DNA from 3 places in the Exiguobacterium artemiae 7-3 genome. Region 2 is predicted to be linked to each of the others. Evidence: riboswitches for the same ligand, from Rfam matches in the RefSeq annotation. Region 2 holds a riboswitch; each other region holds the start of a gene.
What was found. Region 2 has a riboswitch for thiamine pyrophosphate ahead of thiT (energy-coupled thiamine transporter ThiT). Riboswitches for the same ligand answer to the same signal wherever they lie in the genome.
Positions count from the first base shown of each region.

Region 1: linked by a shared signal. The riboswitch ahead of P402_RS0108430 (ECF transporter S component) and the one ahead of thiT (energy-coupled thiamine transporter ThiT) in region 2 are both predicted to bind thiamine pyrophosphate.
Region 3: linked by a shared signal. The riboswitch ahead of tenA (thiaminase II) and the one ahead of thiT (energy-coupled thiamine transporter ThiT) in region 2 are both predicted to bind thiamine pyrophosphate.

Region 1 is NZ_KK211190.1:1,474,231-1,480,077, reverse strand. Features, by position in the region: gene P402_RS0108445 (NAD(P)/FAD-dependent oxidoreductase) at 1-721, opposite strand, end outside; gene P402_RS0108440 (energy-coupling factor transporter transmembrane component T family protein) at 800-1,525, opposite strand; gene P402_RS16360 (ABC transporter ATP-binding protein) at 1,491-3,050, opposite strand; gene P402_RS0108430 (ECF transporter S component) at 3,047-3,622, opposite strand; TPP riboswitch at 3,728-3,826, opposite strand; gene P402_RS0108425 (50S ribosomal protein L25/general stress protein Ctc) at 3,918-4,595, opposite strand; gene P402_RS0108420 (hypothetical protein) at 5,672-5,847, opposite strand, start outside.
Region 2 is NZ_KK211190.1:1,137,643-1,143,489, reverse strand. Features, by position in the region: gene P402_RS0106685 (DAK2 domain-containing protein) at 1-1,035, opposite strand, end outside; gene P402_RS0106680 (Asp23/Gls24 family envelope stress response protein) at 1,061-1,423, opposite strand; gene rpmB (50S ribosomal protein L28) at 1,707-1,895, shown strand; gene P402_RS0106670 (amino acid permease) at 2,036-3,439, shown strand; gene P402_RS0106665 (thiamine diphosphokinase) at 3,501-4,109, opposite strand; gene thiT (energy-coupled thiamine transporter ThiT) at 4,109-4,669, opposite strand; TPP riboswitch at 4,733-4,839, opposite strand; gene rpe (ribulose-phosphate 3-epimerase) at 4,863-5,519, opposite strand; gene rsgA (ribosome small subunit-dependent GTPase A) at 5,521-5,847, opposite strand, start outside.
Region 3 is NZ_KK211190.1:2,067,520-2,073,366, reverse strand. Features, by position in the region: gene abc-f (ribosomal protection-like ABC-F family protein) at 1-1,377, opposite strand, end outside; gene P402_RS0111800 (DUF1002 domain-containing protein) at 1,633-2,514, opposite strand; TPP riboswitch at 2,705-2,810, shown strand; gene tenA (thiaminase II) at 2,885-3,580, shown strand; gene P402_RS0111790 (sporulation protein) at 3,651-4,424, opposite strand; gene P402_RS0111785 (class I SAM-dependent methyltransferase) at 4,543-5,727, shown strand; gene P402_RS0111780 (BrxA/BrxB family bacilliredoxin) at 5,762-5,847, shown strand, end outside.

The DNA.
Region 1 (5,847 bases), 340 kb from region 2:
CCAGTAAAAAACCGCGGTCATCACAATACAGACCGGATACCTGAAACAACTCATGCGCCGTTGCGCCTCCTAAAAACAGAACAGCATCCGTCTCGAGCGAACGCCCGGACCGCAAGCGCGCCGTTTTACCGTCCAGCTTTTCGAACCGGTCCACGATTCGGTTGACGCCCAACCGATCGAGTCGCGCGGCCAGTTCCGGGCCAGCCGGATGACCGCTGAGCAACGGTTCTTCATGAACCAATGTGACCGGGGTACCGTTTGATTGAAATGACGCCGCCATCTCGACGGCTGCCGCACCACTGCCGATGATGACAGGGGAGACGGCATTTCGGAATGTCCGGAACGCGTCTTCCACCCGATAGTTCGGTTTGATCGTGACGCGGATTGGCGTGCTTGCTTCCCAATCGTTCGAACCGATATTAAATGACACGATATCATACGGTACGACCTGCCCGGACTGACAGATGATTTGCTTAGTTGTCGCGTCAATTCGACTGACCCGGCCCTCCACCCACCCCTTACCATGCCGTTCACATAACGCTTTGACATCGATCCGTGTCTCGTCGAGTCTATAGGTCCCGTCCGCCAGTCCGGAAAACATCCCGGAATAATACTGATAACGGGATGGACTGATGACCATCCAGTCAACATCCGGATGAATCCCCTGTTTGATACATTCTAAATGCGCATGTCCTGCGCCGACTAAGACAATTCGCTTCACGACGTTCACCCACTTTTTTAAAATTCGCTGCATCTGAAACGTTTATTCCCTTATAGGGGGTGCTGTAATCGTTTACCTTCAGATGAACAAACGAAGTGACGTCGCGAGTGTGGTAGTCAGCAACAGAAAGACAATATCCCATCGCGTCACGACCGGTTCGACATAATAGGTCCGGTCGATCCGAAATTGACGGGCTTCCATCGCAATCGCAATCTGTTCCGACCGGATGATGCTCGTCGTAAAGAGCGGCAGACTGATGTCAAAAAACGTTTGCCAGGGCCAAATCGACCGTTGCTGGCGGACACGCCGGGCTTGACGAATGGTCCGGATCGCTTGCCGAAAGATCGGAATAAAGCGAAGACCGGCTAAAAAACCGTAGGCCAGGCGAACCGGCAGATGACATTGATGAATCAGACTCATGACGAACCGTGTCGCGTCCGTCGTCGCGACGAACGTTAAGCTCAGGAAGACAAAAGCGAGCATCCGGGTCGCAATCAACCAGGCATGATCAAGACTTTCTTCCGTAATCCGAAACCAGCCGAACGTCCAAAGTTCGGTGCTGCCTTTGCCAAACGCCGCCATCATCCAAAACGTCAATAAAAACAAGAGACCATAGGGAACCAAACGCAGAAGGAGCACCGGCAAACGCCAACCGGAACTGCAGACCCCTACGGCAGCAAGTACTGATAAGGCAAGCGTCACGTGCAGACTCGACGTCGTAATCAGCAACATCATCACATAGAGAAGCGTTCCGAGCTTGACCGCCGGATTAATACGCGCGAGCAGTGTGTCGTTTTCCTGCACGGTGTTTCACCTCCTCGAGTTGTTGATACAGAAACGATACCGGACGGAACAGTTGGTTTTGTTCCAAAAGTGCTTCTTCCTGAAACAGCTCCAGCGGCGTCCCGTCAAACTGGACACACGCCTCGCCGATGACGACAACACGGTCGGCGTAACGGTGGACCAGCTCCATGTCGTGCGTCACCATGATCACGGTCGTTCCTGCCTCCCGGGCTTGATGCAGCACGTCGATGATGTGTGCCGTCGTCTCAGCGTCTTGTCCAAAGGTCGGTTCGTCGAGCAATAGGACAGCTTTTCGTTCCAGTAACATCGTCGCGACACTCAACCGTCTTTTTTGTCCGAGACTGAGCGCGAGGGGAGACTGATCCGCGACATCGGTCAGTCGATAGTGACGCAAAGCCGTCTGGACCCGTTCCGGATCAAAGGTAGCACAGCTGATGGCAAGTTCGTCGGCGACTGTCTGTTTAAGAAACTGGAAGTCCGGTTGCTGAAAAACAAAGCCGACTTGTTGGTAATACGTCCGGTCCGACCATTTCCGAAGCGGGGTGTCAAACAAGCGGATATCGCCTTTAGATGGAAGTAATTTTGCCAGTGTCTCAAGGACCGTGCTTTTTCCAGCCCCGTTGCGTCCGACGAGCATGATCCATTGACCGGAAAAGGTCGTCCATGAAAAATCGTTAAGAATCGTCCGTTCCCCCCGTTTGACACGGACCCGCGTCAGCTCAAATGTCCGCTCCGTTCCAACCGCTCGACGTTCAACCGGGCGTTTCTTCAGATGACAGGCTTGTCCGGACAGCTCCGGTAAAGTCTCAAGTCCGTAGGGGTAGAGGAGCGGCATCGCAATTCCAAGCGCCGTCATCACATCCCGCTGTTGATGAAACACGTCATACGGTGTGCCATCAAGCAATAAGCGACCACCTTCAAAGACGATTACCCGGTCGGCAAACGTCACGCACTGATCGAGCTGATGTTCGATCAGAACGAGCGTCAAGTCGGGATCGTGATGCAATTCTTCAATCAGATGCATCATCGTCCGTTGACCACTCAGGTCGAGTTGTGCCGTCGGTTCGTCGAGTAACAGGATGTCTGGTTCAAGTGCCAACACACAGGCTAGAGCAAGCCGTTGTTTCATCCCGCCGGACAGTTCGGCAATCGGTGTCGTCAAGGCAAGATCAAGTCCGACCCGCGCCAACAGCAACTGGATGCGTTCCTCCATCTCACTGCGGGCAATCTGCCGATTCTCGAGACTAAAGGCGATTTCCGCGCCGACCGTCTGCATACAAAACTGATCGTCCGGTTGTTGGAACAAAATCCCGACCGTTCCCTCGGTCAACCAGTGACCGGTGACATCTGCTTCAATCGTGTCCGGCAACAGACCGGCAAGAACGTGTAAAAAGGTCGTCTTGCCGCTGCCGCTCGGACCGACGAGCAAGGTCGTTTCTCCTTTTTGGATCGTGATCGACAAGTCGTGTAAGACCGCGGAATCCTGATCCGGATAACGGACGGACAGGTGCTCGCACTGCATCATGCGGCACGCTGCTTTCGTTGCCGTCCGACCGCATAACCGTTCAGTGTCCCGGTTTTAACGAGCGCGTCGACGATTATTTTTGCGAGCAATCCGCCGAGCAATGCTCCGCTGATGAGTTGCAGAGAAAACGTCAACAGCAGTGTCGTCGTCGTATAATAGGCAAATCCATTTACGATGAGGCTGTAGACCATACTTCCGACGGCGGCAAAGACACCGGACAACATCAAGGTGAACGTATTAAACGTCCGGTATCCGAACACGGCAAAGGCAATCTCGGCCCCGATTCCCTGTGCAAATCCAATCAACAGTGCCGATAAGCCGAAGTGACTCCCTGTAAACAATTCGACGGCAGCAGCGACGACTTCTGCAATCAATGCCGCGCCTGGTTTTTGAATGATGTAGGCGACTAGGGGACTGGCAATGACCCAGATGCCGAACATCCAGTTTGATCCGACCGGTCCGAAGATGGCCGAGATCGGTAACCATAACGTCGACCACCCTAAGTAGAGGACACCACACGCGACGGCGAGCATCATCATGACGATGATTTCTTTCATTTTCCAACTGTTCATAATCACTACTCCTTTAAATGCACATCCACAAAGAAACCACAAAAAAGACCGCCCTCTATGAAAAGAGAGCGGTCGTGTAACCTGCAAGATGCAGAAAAAGAGCACGAGGATTCCGCTCCACTTTCCTACGCTAGTATGAACTAGATCAGGTTCAAAGGGTCCGAAGTGAATCGTCTCAGCCAACTGGCTCCCCTAGTGGATGTGTCAATGATGTGTACCTTCTTCACTGTACGGCTGTCGCCGTGACTTGTCAATATGCATAAAAAAACCTCCCACGAGGGGAGGGGAGAAAAGATTACTCTTTATCTTCTTTGTTTTCTTCAGCTTGCTCTTCAGAAGTTTGTTCTGAATCGTCTGTCGCTGTATCCGCATCAGCTGCTTGTGCCTCAGCTTCTGCTTCTTCGATTTCTTCAAGTTCAGCTTCAAGTGTCGATTCAACGACTGCTGCAACTTGGATGTCACCTTCTGTGACGACACGGAAATCTTTTTCTTCCGGAAGATCAGCTACTGTAATTGAATCTCCGATTGCAAGATCCGTTACATCAACTTCGATCCGTTCCGGTAATTTATCTGGTGTTGCGGCAACTGTTACTTTAAAGAGTGTTTGTGAAAGGAATCCGCCAAGTTTCGCACCGGCTGCTTCGCCGACGAGGACGATATCCGTTTCGACTTCTGTTTCTTCATCCATTTTAACAGCGATGAATTCAACGTGTTTAATCGTTGGTGTAAAGATATCCATATCAAGCTTGTTGATCAACGTGTTGACCTTTTTACCGCCGATTTGAAGAGCAACCAAGACGTTTTCGCCATGATCACGGACAACCTTGACCAATTCTTTTTCATCGAATGAAATCGGTGTGCTTTCCACTTTGTAGCCATACACGACACCAAGAGCTTTTCCTTCATGACGTAATTGCTTTCTAAGTGAGCGTGGGCGTACTTCGCGTTCTTCTACTTTTAATGTTACTGACATGTTCATTTCCCCCTTGAATTTGGTATAGCCCTCAAAAGGTAATGAATGTAGGAGTGGAACAATAAGTTCCAACAGAAATTCATGCGCTAAATGCTAGTTCAACTGGATTTCATTCAGAAATGAAAAACGAAGTGAGTAAGTAGCATTTCTCTCCCAGGTCATTACGCTGATATTGAGAAACAATAATTGAAAAGCGACCGTGTTGTACGGCGCTAATATAGATATACCCCCGATTTTTAAAAGTTAAAACCTTTTTCGATACATTTAATTGTCGAAAGACCTTCCAACCCGTTGAGGGACAACGGATTGAAGGTCCTTCATTTTTTAGTGATTCGTTGATTTTGCCGGGCAATAATAAGAGTAAGACCCTCGATTTGCCGCATCGTGTAGATTTGAAGCCAGTGATTCAGAACGAGATATTCACTTTCATATAGGTGAGACTTCACTGGAACGGAGTGATTGTAAGACATCAGCTTCAGTACGAACTACGTATCAATTCCAGGGTTGGTGTAATGGCATGAATTCAAACTGGATATGCAATTTGGCTTCCCGTGTAGTCCCACTGATATAAACATGTTCAATTTGTTATCATATCCTTAAAAATATCATCAGTTGCATGAATTTTCTACTATTTAGCTATTCCCGTCGGACGTTGAGTAAACGAATTTCTGTTAAATACGCTAATAAGATGACATCTAACTGACTTTTATTTCTTCAAGTAAAAAAGGATATTTTTAACAATTTCCATCATAATGAGACTATTTTACTTACACATCAAATACTTATTTTAACCATGAAAGCGATCAACGCGACGACAGCTTCTACACGGTCGATGTTGCTGAATCACCTCAGTGAAAGTGAGGTGATTCATTTTACAAATTGCTTCCGCGTCCACTACGATTGCTATGAAAAGTTTAATCGTAAAGGATTTTCCATGTTCTGAAAATATAGTCATATGAAGATGGGGACGATGAACATAATTTGAAGATATGAATGAACTCAAAAAGACCTGATACCCACCGGCGTCAGGTCTTCGACGAAAAGAAACACATACTTTATTTCGAAGATTGTAATGCTTATCTGCTGATTGAATTGTACACTGCTTGTCTATTGTCATCTTTCATCCGGTTGATGGAGCGGGTCATATCTACTTTGGTTTCCCGGTCTCGAATATTTCGGCTTTTGAGCATTTTATGTCCAACAACCTTTCCTACTACTTTTCCACTTCGTGCTTCTACAACTACACGAGAGC
Region 2 (5,847 bases):
CACAAGTGCTGACTGTGCTTTCGCTTTCGTCGCGACTGGAGCTGCCACTTGATTGATACCCTCTTCTTCGAGGATCGTCGAGTGCTGTTGACGCATGTTTTCAATCTTGACGGCAACGAGTTCACCAAAACGTTGACCTTTCGTGATGACTTCACCCGGTGTTTCGACGTGAACATGGACCTTCAATAACTCTTCGTCTGCAACGACGAGTAATGAATCTCCGAATTCCGCGAGCTCGTTCCGGAATGTTTCTTCGCTGAATGGTGTTTTCGCCAGCTTATCGTCCTGGAAACGAACCATGATTTCCGTGCAGTAGCCGTAATGAATTTCTTCCGTCGACATGAAGCTTTGAGCCGATTTGTGATGCTCTGCTTCGACGAGTGCTTCCATGACCGGTGCATGCGGCTTTTCAAGTTCTTTTCCTTCGAGTGTCGCAAGGAATCCTTCATAGATACAAACAAGTCCTTGACCACCGGAATCAACGACGCCGACTTCTTTAAGTACAGGTAACAAGTCTGGTGTGCCTTCGAGTGATACTTTTGACGCTTCAACGATACCGCGCATCAACTCAAGTAAATCGGTCGTTGTTTCTGACTGGGCAATCGCTGCGACAGCTGTCTCGCGTGCCACTGTCAAAATCGTTCCCTCGACAGGTTTCATGACTGCTTTATACGCTGTGTCGACCCCTTTTTGCAAGGCATCTGCGAATTCCTTTGTATCAATCGCATCTTTTCCTTCGATTGATTTCGAGAAACCACGGAACAGTTGGCTTAAGATAACGCCTGAGTTCCCGCGTGCGCCCATTAAAAGACCACGTGCAAAAACCGTGGCGACTTCTGAGACTGAATCTGTCGTTGTTTTTGTTGCTTCTTTCGAACCCGACGTCATTGTCAAGTTCATGTTTGTTCCCGTGTCACCGTCTGGGACCGGGAAAACGTTCAGCGAATCGACAAAATCCGCATTTTGATAGAGATTCGCTGCGCCATTCTGGATCATTTTGACCAGTTGCGCTCCTGTTAAACGATCTACGCTCACTAAAGTTTCCTCCTCTATTCCCGCCTTAGACATTCGTCAAGCGGACTCCTTGGACAAAAATATTTACAGATGTCACTTCTAAACCAAGTGCCTGGCTGAGTGAATACTTCACACGGCTCTGGACGTTGTTTGCGACTTCTGAGATTTTTGTTCCGTAACTAACAATGATATGCATATCGATGTGAACTTGTTCCGATACCTGCCGCACGATGACACCACGTGCAAAGTTTTCGCGTTTCAGCAGTTCAGCCAGTCCGTCTTTGATTTGCGACTGGGATGCCATACCAACGACACCAAAACATTCCATCGCTGCTCCGCCTGCAAGTTGCGCAACGACATCGTTGTCTACGTCAATTTTTCCATAAGTCGTTTTCATCTCGATCGCCACTTGAGTAGCCCCCTTTGTTAATTGTGTTCTTCTCATAATTCTACTATAAGGACCTACTATTGAAAAGTCGCCGTACTGACTATACAATGAATATGTGAAAAATAGTAGCGGTCAAATGAACTTTTACCATCATCCTCATTCATTATTTTAAATTTTGAGGTTGTCTGTCAAGTTTTTTTCTTGTCAGCTACTTTTTTTATGTTGCAACCGTCTTAACAGCATGCTAAGATAGCAAAGTGTCTATTAGGACGAACGCAAAACAACATAAAAGGAGGCGGAACACATGGCACGTAAATGCTACGTTACTGGGAAATCGCCGAAGTCGGGAAACAACCGTTCACACGCATTGAACAAAACGAAACGCACTTGGGGAATCAACGTACAAAAAGTACGTATCCTCGTTGACGGTAAACCTAAAAAGGTTTGGGTTTCAGCTCGAGCGCTCAAATCAGGTAAAGTCGAACGCGTATAAGGCGCAGTAACCGGATGGGAATCTTCCCTTCCGGTTCTTTTTTTGTTCTTTTTTTATTTTTCCTATAAACTAATTGTCTGAACAATTGAAAACGCTTACAATAAACAAGCAGTTATTTTTTTCAAGGGGGAAGGGTCAACATGCAGTTAAAAAGAGAAATGACAAGCCGACATCTCTTCATGATTTCACTCGGAGGGATTATCGGTACGGGACTGTTCCTCGGTTCTGGATTAACGATTTCGCAAGCGGGACCGCTCGGGGCGGTTCTCAGTTACATCGTGGGTGGGACCATCATGTATCTGACCATGTTATGTTTAGGAGAAATGGCTGTCCATATGCCGGTTTCCGGATCGTTTCAGACATATACGACACGGTTTATTGGACCGGGTATCGGATTTGCCGTCGGTTGGATTTACTGGCTGGGTTGGGCTGTCACGGTAGCGCTCGAAATCACGGCAGCCGGCAGTCTGATGGACCGGTGGTTTCCGGATACACCAATCGTCATCTGGTGTGCCATTTTCACCGTCATTTTATTCGGTCTCAATGCGGTATCCGCAAAAGCCTTCGGGGAGGCTGAGTTCTGGTTCTCGAGTCTGAAAGTCCTTGCCATTCTATTTTTCATCGTGCTCGGGGGAGCGGCTTGGTTTGGCTGGATTGATATGACGGCAGCACGTCCGGAAAGTTTGTTTGCCAATTTTACTTCAAATGGATTATTCCCGAACGGTGCCCTCGGGGTGTTGACAACGATGATTGCCGTCAACTTTGCGTTTCAAGGGACCGAATTGATCGGCGTTGCTGCCGGAGAATCGAACGATCCAGAAAAATCGATTCCAAAAGCAATTCGTAATACCGTCTGGCGGACGTTCATCTTCTTCGTCCTTTCGATTACGATTGTCGGAGCATTGATTCCTTATGAAACAGCCGGCGGCATCAGCAGTCCATTCATCATGGTCTTCGATGCCATCGGAATTCCTTATGCAGCTGATTTAATGAACATCGTCGTGTTGACAGCCTTACTGTCGGTCGGAAACTCAGGTTTGTACGCCGCTACTCGGATGTTATGGTCGATGTCACAAGAAGGCATGATTTCGAAAAAACTTGCCATCGTCAACTCACGCGGAGTACCGATGCGCGCTTTGTGCTTTACGATGCTGTTTGCGATGTTATCACTATTGACTGCCTTTTTCGCGGAAGATACCGTCTTCATCTGGCTGTTGTCACTCGCCGGACTCGGTGCGCAAGTCGGTTGGATTTCGATTTCCGCTTCACAGATCGCCTTCCGTCGTCAATTCATCAAAGATGGACATGCTGTCAGTGAATTGAAATTCAAGACCCCGTTCTTCCCGGTCTTACCGATCATCTCGTTCTCTTTAAACATGCTTGTACTGATCAGCCTGGCTTTCCAAGCAGATCAACGGATTGCCTTGTACATCGGTGTTCCATTTTTCCTCTTGACGTGGGCCTCTTACCATCTGTTCGTCAAAGGAAAACATATTGCGGCTCAAACTGAACGTCAGGCAGCCAGCTCGACATTGGAATCTTAAAAAACAAAACTACCAAAAAACGTGATCGGCTTTTAGGATATCCTAAAGCCGATCACGTTTTTTAACGGTCTGACAAACTTCGTAAAGCAATTACTTCACCGGTATGCACCGTCACGTTCGCCGCCCCTTGATCTGTCCATTCATTGCTGACGGTCAAGGATCCGCCGACCGGCACATCATGGTTCACCAGCGGATATTTGACCTCCTGGAGTGTCAAACGTGTCGGAACGAGCGGGATGAAGGACAAATAGTGATACTGGTCCGCCTGGAGAGTGTACTGCCCCTGTTGTAAGAAACGGACCTCTTCCCGCTTCGTCATCAAGCGGACTGCCGGAAATTGTTTTAACAGATAGACGTTTTGAAGCGTCATATCGAGTCGTCCTCCGGTCGCACCGAATACCAACACTTCCGTTGCTTCATACTGCTGACTGACGTACCGTAAAGCCAGTTCCAAATCGGTCTCATCCTTTTCAGCCGGATGGATGATGGCTCCTTCCGGTTTGTATCCGAGCGAATCAAAGTCACCGATGGCCAAGTCAAAAGCGAAACCTTGTTGTGCCAACACGGTGACACCTCCGTCGACAGCGATGACAACCGTCTTCTCATCCATAAACGGCTTTAGGGACGGGATGTCTTCCGCCGGACCGGCCGCTACAATCACGACCCGCATCAGACACCTCGTGCTGAATAACGAAGAAGTCGTGGTGCTGTCGTAAACAGGAGTCCTGCGACAATACCACATAACAGATACGATGGAACCATATACGTCGCGTTATAGATCAACGAATACGGGACAACTGGACCTTCCGCATACTCAGCGAAGAACACGATTCCACTGATGACGTGACACACATAACGTAAGCCCGCACCAAGCAATGTCGCACCTAGTACAATTGCCATCAAACGGCCATTTTTCCCGGTTGCTGCTGCTTTTTTAACTTGCCGTGCGAATAATCCGCTCAATCCGACGACCCCAAACGCAATCGTATAATCGAGTAACGGCTGAACGACCGTCAGAATTTGCGGAGCGAACATCAGTTGGATCGTTCCGACAAGTGCGCCTGTCACGACCCCACCGACGACACCATGACGAAAGGCCATGACGAAGATTGGCAACATTGCCAAACTAATTGAACCACCTTGCGGCATTTTAAATGGGATTAATAAATCGAATACCACACCAAGACTTGCAAAGATTGCAATTTCCATTAACATTTGTAGCCGTTTCATTCTTTTTTCCTCCTAAAAATAAAATCGCAGGACGGCAAAAAGGCAGTACGACGAACGCCGTACTGCCTGCGTGCGCCACATCCCTACGTCCGTCTGAACGGAACAGGTTCGAAGGGTTAAAGTCCAATCACTTCTCTCAGCCGCTTGATGCGACACCCCTTGCGGTCATCATTTAATTTTGATTCTTTTCCTATTATACGTGAGCAGCATTCCGAATACTAGTGATTGCTTCTGAATAATCCGGCGCATTGTAGATAGCGGAACCTGCAACAAGAACGTTTGCCCCATTCTCGATACATAATTTCGCTGTTTCCGCATTGACTCCACCATCGATTTCGATCTCGAAGGATAGATTTTGTTCTGCTTTCATTGCAGCCAGTTGATTTAATTTGTTCATCACACCCGGAATGAACGCTTGACCGCCAAAACCCGGATTGACCGTCATCAGCAAGACCATATCGACTTCTTCGAGTACATGTTCAATCGTCGAAAGTGGCGTGTGCGGATTGAGCACTACTCCCGCTTTCGCACCGGCTGCTTTGATTTGTTGCAGAACACGATGGACATGATTCGTCGCCTCCACGTGGAAGGTTACGATATCAGCACCTGCTGCAACGAAGGCTTCGACAAAGTTTTCCGGACGATCAATCATGAGATGGACGTCGAGAACCATGTCTGTTTTTTGACGTAAACTGCTTAGGACAGGGAGGCCAAAGGAAATGTTCGGAACAAACTGACCGTCCATGACATCAAAATGAATATAGTCGGCTCCCGCCGCTTCAACGGCTTTGACATCCCGTTCTAAATTTGCAAAATCTGCTGATAAGATTGATGGTGCGATTTTAATCATCTTAATACCTCCGTGTCCGATTCTTGATTTCCTCTACAAACATACCATAATTCGTATACCGGGAGACCATGATCTCATGTGTCTCGACGGCTTGTTTAACGGCACAACCGGGCTCATTCAAGTGCAGACAGCCCCGGTACTTGCATTCGTCCTGTAAAGCAACAAATTCAGGAAAACACCAACGTAATTCCTCGAGTTCCATTTCATGCGGAAAATCGAGATTCGAGAACCCCGGGGTATCTGCAATCAATCCTTCGCCAAGCGGGATCAAGGTCACATGGCGGGTCGTATGGCGTCCACGACCAAGCGCCTTCGAAATATGACTCGT
Region 3 (5,847 bases), 930 kb from region 2:
GCCTCCACTCAAGGCAGCTACAGGTAAAAAGACACGTGGACCAAAAAATAAAAACTGGGCAAGCCGTTTTCGGGCTGTTCCTTCATCGCTATCGATGGCTGACCAAAAGACATCAATCAAGCGTTGATCGTCAGGAAAATCGATGTGTTGCGATAAATAGCCGACTTTTACCGAAGGACCCTGCGAGATGAGCCCGCTTGTCGGTTCGATACGTCCTAACAACAGTTGTAACAGGGTTGTTTTTCCGCTGCCATTGGCACCAACGATAGCTAAACGGTCTTTTGCGGCGATTTCAACAGTTAAGGAGTGAAACAATGGAGATTCAGTAAAGGAGAGGCTGACGTTTTCTAGTCGATAGACCATCCGGCTTGTTTTGCCTTGTGCATTAAAAACGACATCCGGCGTCTCGGCTTCGAGTTGAGGACGTTTAATGCGTTCGATCCGTTCAAGTGCCCGTTCCATCGATTTCGCTTTCCGAAACAGCTTTTCGCTCGGTGGAGAAGCTTCATTCGCCCACTGGCGGAGGCGGCGGATCGCATCCTTCATTTGCTTGATTTTTTTTTGTTGTTCCTGATAGGCATGGAATTGTTCGAGCAACAGACGTTCTTTTTCCGTCATATAGTACGAATAATTCCCCCGGTATAGTTGGATCTGACCATCTTCCAGTTCGGCAATGCTCGTCACGACCGTATCGAGAAATACACGATCGTGTGACACAATTAGAACGGCGCCAGCATAGCTCGATAAAAATGATTCAAGCCATTCGACGGCTTCGAGATCAAGATGGTTCGTCGGCTCATCGAGAATCAACAAATCGGGTTCGGTTAACAGCATCCGTCCGAGGCAGATTTTCGTTTGTTCGCCGCCGCTGAGCTGTTCGAACGACCGGTCGAGTAGAGGATGTAGCCGTAAACCGTTGATCATCCGGTCGACCTTGGATTCAAGCAGATAACCGCCTTGCCGCTCGAATGTTTCCGTCACCTTCGTGTACTGCTCAAGCAACGATTCAATTTGATCCGTGTTCGTTGCCATAGCTTGTTCGAGATCGTGTAGTGATTGTCGTAAGTCGAGCAACGGGGCAAACGCGGTCCACAGGACATCCAGTCCGGTCATGTCGGAATTGTATACCGGTAACTGTTCCAAGTAACCGATCGATAGTCCACTTTTTTGATAGATGGTTCCGGCGTCGGGTGAATCTAGTCGTGCAATCAAACGCAGGAGGGTCGTTTTTCCGCTACCATTGCGTCCGATTAAACCGATCCGATCATGTGGTTGGATGAAGAGGGACACATCGGTTAAGATGTCATCGCCTCCGAATTGTTTTGTCAGGTGTTGGATGTCGCAGATCATCATATTAAAATTTCCTCTCTGACGCATCAAAAAAAGGAGAGTGCAAACAGCACTCTCCTCGACTCGTGGAAGATGCGCTTTGCTTTATTTTTCGAGTATGGAGTTCTTCAAAAAAGGGCAGACTGACCCCTTAGAACGCCATTCCATGAAAAATTGCGCGCAACAGATAAAGTTGTTCCATCAACCAATGCTTACACGCAGCAAAACCCATTTCTTCCCACCACCTTTTCTCATTCGATATCTTTATTTTACCATGTCACCTGGAAGGAAAGAAAGAACAGATTATTTAAATAAGCCGGCGATCGAGTTGAAGAAGGCACTTAAGCCGTCAAACAGCTTTGCAAAAAATCCTTTTGTTTCTTCTGATGTTGCAAAGGCCTGAATGTTTTGCCCGGCATCCTTCAGTCCACTCTCAATCTGTCCCCAGTTGAGGTCGGCTTGTTCCATTTGGTTAAACAAACCGGTCAAACGGTCCATTTGGGCGTCGGACAGATTGATATTGTTATTTTGAATGACTTGGACGATGACGTTCTCAATCTCGACTTTCGTTTCCGGTTTCTGTTTGGCGATTTCCGCTTTGATTTCGTTCATCAAGTCGGCGACCTTGTCCGTCCCGACTGTTTTCCCGACATCTGACGTGACCGACAATTCTTGCTGGGCCAAATCTTTTCGTTCATCCGTCAGTTTAATGCCGGTCTCAGCCGACGTTTGGTCGTAGGCTTTCATGATTCCGGTCAAGGCAGATGTTCCGGTTACCTTGTAAGGAGACGTAATCGTGATGTCCGCATCGGTCACACCGGCCGTGACAAGCGCATTGAGGTACATGTCCTTTGTGACCCAGGTGATGTTTTCCGTTGCAACGGACAGACCGTCGCCTTTTTCAGCCAACTCGATCTTGGCGGACGAATACATCCCGCCGCCGCGTTGGGACTGGGGAATGTTTTTCCCGAGATATTTTTCTTCATCCGCAGATGTCGCGATGATCGGGGTGATGCCTTCCGGTGCGTTCAGACGGGACAAGACCCATGTTTTATCATTCGCTCCGAGCGATTCGCCCAGTGTGATAATCGTTTTGTCGACGACCTGCTCGGCAGATGCGGCCGTTGGCAGTAATAACGTCGTAGCAAGTAATGCCGAAGCGGTCCATGTCATGGTTTTATTCATAAAAGTTCCTCCATAAGTTAAGTATCAGGTACTAAATTTAGTCTAATCGACCGGCGACAGAAGAGAATCGGTCTCAAGGACGAGCCGTCATCCACCTTCCGTCATGTTCCATTGTACAAAAAAATGGAGTGAAATGACGAGAATGGGTCAATTCCACATCAAATCATGATAAACTCAAAATAAATCAAATAGCGACCACTAGGGGAGTCAGTAGGCTGACTGAGACGACGAAGACGTTCGGACCCTTTGAACCTGATTAAGTTTGGACTTACGGAGGGAAGTGGCGTGGACGATCCTCTTTTTATGGTCTTTTCACGTCATGCCTGACATCGGGTGTGGCGTTTTTTTGATTACAAAAGGGGGAAAAAACATGACATTCAGTGAAGAAATCCGGCAAGCGGCAAGACGGTATTGGGACAGCAGCTTTACCCATCCATTCGTGACAGGGATTGCGGATGGAACACTACCGGAAGCAAAATTTCGCCATTACGTCCTACAGGATGCCTATTACTTAAAACATTTCGCGAAAATTCAGGCGCGGGCCGCGTCGAAGGCACAGGACTTCGCGACGATTGCCGAACTCGCGGAACATGCGACGTCGACCTATGCTGCAGAACTCAGTCTGCATCAATCGTTTTTTGAACCGCTTGGGATTTCGGACAAGACACTGGCAGAGTTTGAACCAGCACCGACAGCATACGCTTATATTTCGCATATGCACCATGCAAGTGAAGGGACGCTCGGGGAGACCATCGCTGCGATTTTACCGTGTTACTGGCTTTACTATGAGATTGGACAACAGTTACAGGCGGCTTCACCGGCTTCACCGATTTATCAGCAATGGATTTCGACATACAGTTCCGAGTGGTTCGAGCGGGTCGTCTTTGAACAAATCGATCGTCTGAATGATTTGGCGGAGCGGGCAAGTGCCGAAGAACGGGAACGGATGAAACAACATTTTGTCAAAAGCTGTTATTACGAATTGATGTTTTGGCAGATGGGCTGGACGGAAGAGACGTTCGAACAGCAGTATAAACAGACGATGGAAATGACATCATTCAAGTAAAAAAGACTGAAATAAAAACACCGGATCCGACAGAAAGCGGATCCGGTGTTTGTTCTATAGAAGACATTAATCAACTGTGGTGTTCAATCAAATCGGCAAGACGTTGCTTTACAAGTGACGGGTTAGTTAAGTCCTGGTTCGATAACGAAAGTTTTGTCATCGTCTCGTCCGTACCGGCCATCTCACTGAACAGCGAACCGAGACTGTGGGCACGGCGGTCGATTTGGACGACGATGACGATGCCGGACCGGTCTTGCAACAGGATGACTTCGATTTCGTCCAGCTTGTGAGCATAATGGGTACCGCGGGCGGAATACTCAAGTTCCTGCGCGATCGGCAAATCTTTCCGGAAGCGACCCGGTAATTTTTCTGTATCGGCTTTCTTGAGGCGGAATCCGAGATCTTCCATCGCTTCAAGGATGACCGATTGGTAGTCATTGGCTTTGACGACGACAGCATCGTGGTCAGAAGGGTCAACCGCCTGCGCGATATCAAGACCCGTCTCGATCCACGACTTCGATTGGCTGACGGAAAGTGGTGTATTAAAAGGGACTTGAAGCGTAAACGGTATTTCTCGTTCGACGCCTGCTTCGATCGTAAACGGGGCTTCATTTAATGCAAACCGGTCCAGTGTGAACGTCGTGAATGCCGTACTGTCCCCGACTTCTTGTTTGTACTGGGTATTGAAGGCGAGATAAATCCGGGCGATTTCCTGATCGACGTTACCGCCCTTAATATGAACGACCCCTTGAATCGTTCCACCGGGTTCACAGTGATCTTGTTCGAGTCGTGTATCGACCGTTGCGGCACCGATGCCGATTTGTGAAAGAATTTTTTTGAACATGTTGTGTTCCTCCTTTAAATTAAGTATGACGACTAAAAATAAAGCTTGCTTGCTTGTCGAACGCGGGTGAATTTGCTACAGTTTCGAAAGACCAAACAAAAAAAGGACGGGACGATACGTGGAACTAGACCAATTAAAAGACCTGCTCACTGAAAAACTGCAGGCAACTTCACTCATACACGCGACGATTAGCGGTCCGCGCCAAAAATCAAACGATCTGCGTCGAATCAAGTTAAAACCGATTCTACTTAGAGATACGTATGCAATCCAGTTAGAGTTTCAACATGAGCGGATCATTAAGCATGAGAATTTAAGTATAGAAGAATTTATTTTGCGAATGGACGACTATTTTAACGAATTTCGTCAATTTTTATTCCGTTTTGAAACGGAAGAAGTCCAGTTCCAACTCTCGAAGAAAATGAAAGTTTCACTGAAGACGACAGGCAAGGAACCGGTAAAGGCCGAACTGTCTCACAATCGAAAGAAAAGCCATTTGTTAGAAGACGGCGTGCCGGTACCGTTTTTGATTCGTCTTGGTGTCATGACGGAAGAAGGACAGGTCAAGCGTCAAAAATACGATAAGTTTAAACAAATCAATCGTTTTCTTGAATTCGTCGAAGACAGTATCGTAGCATTGCCGAAAGGACGGACGCTACGGATTTTAGATTTTGGATGCGGGAAGTCGTATCTGACGTTTGCTCTCTATCATTACTTGAAAATCGTCAAGGGATTTGATTTAAACGTCACCGGTCTTGATCTCAAAAAAGAAGTCATCGAAGACTGTACAGCCATCGCTGCTGATTTAGGGTATGATGATTTATCGTTCCGTGTCGGTGATGTCCATGATTACGACCAGGATACGGAAGTTGATTTAATGGTGACGCTACATGCTTGTGACGTTGCGACGGATGTCGCGCTTGCCCGGGCAGTCGACTGGAATGCATCGGTCATTCTCAGTGTCCCGTGTTGTCAGAAGGAGTTAAACCGTCAACTGGACTGTTCACCGCTTGACGTCATGCTGCAACACGGATTGATTCAAGAAAAGTTTGCTTCGCTCGCAACAGATTCCATCCGGGCAGAGTTGTTGACACTTGTCGGGTACGAAACGCAATTACTTGAATTCATTGATTTAGAAAACACGCCGAAAAATATCTTGATTCGGGCTTATAAAAATCCGAAGCAACCAACGGAAGAAAAAATTGACCGGTATATCGCTTTCCGAGACCTGTTACACGCTAAACCGTATTTAGAACGTGAATTGAGCGGCAGACTTGGACAGATTTCACCGAAACTCGTACAATAAAGAAGACAACGATTTAAAGGGGGAAACAAATACAATGGATTTCCAAATGTATTTTGAAGATGTCGTTCAAACGGCACGTAAAGAAGCAGCAGCTGCTGGCTTTGAAGAATTAACGACGGT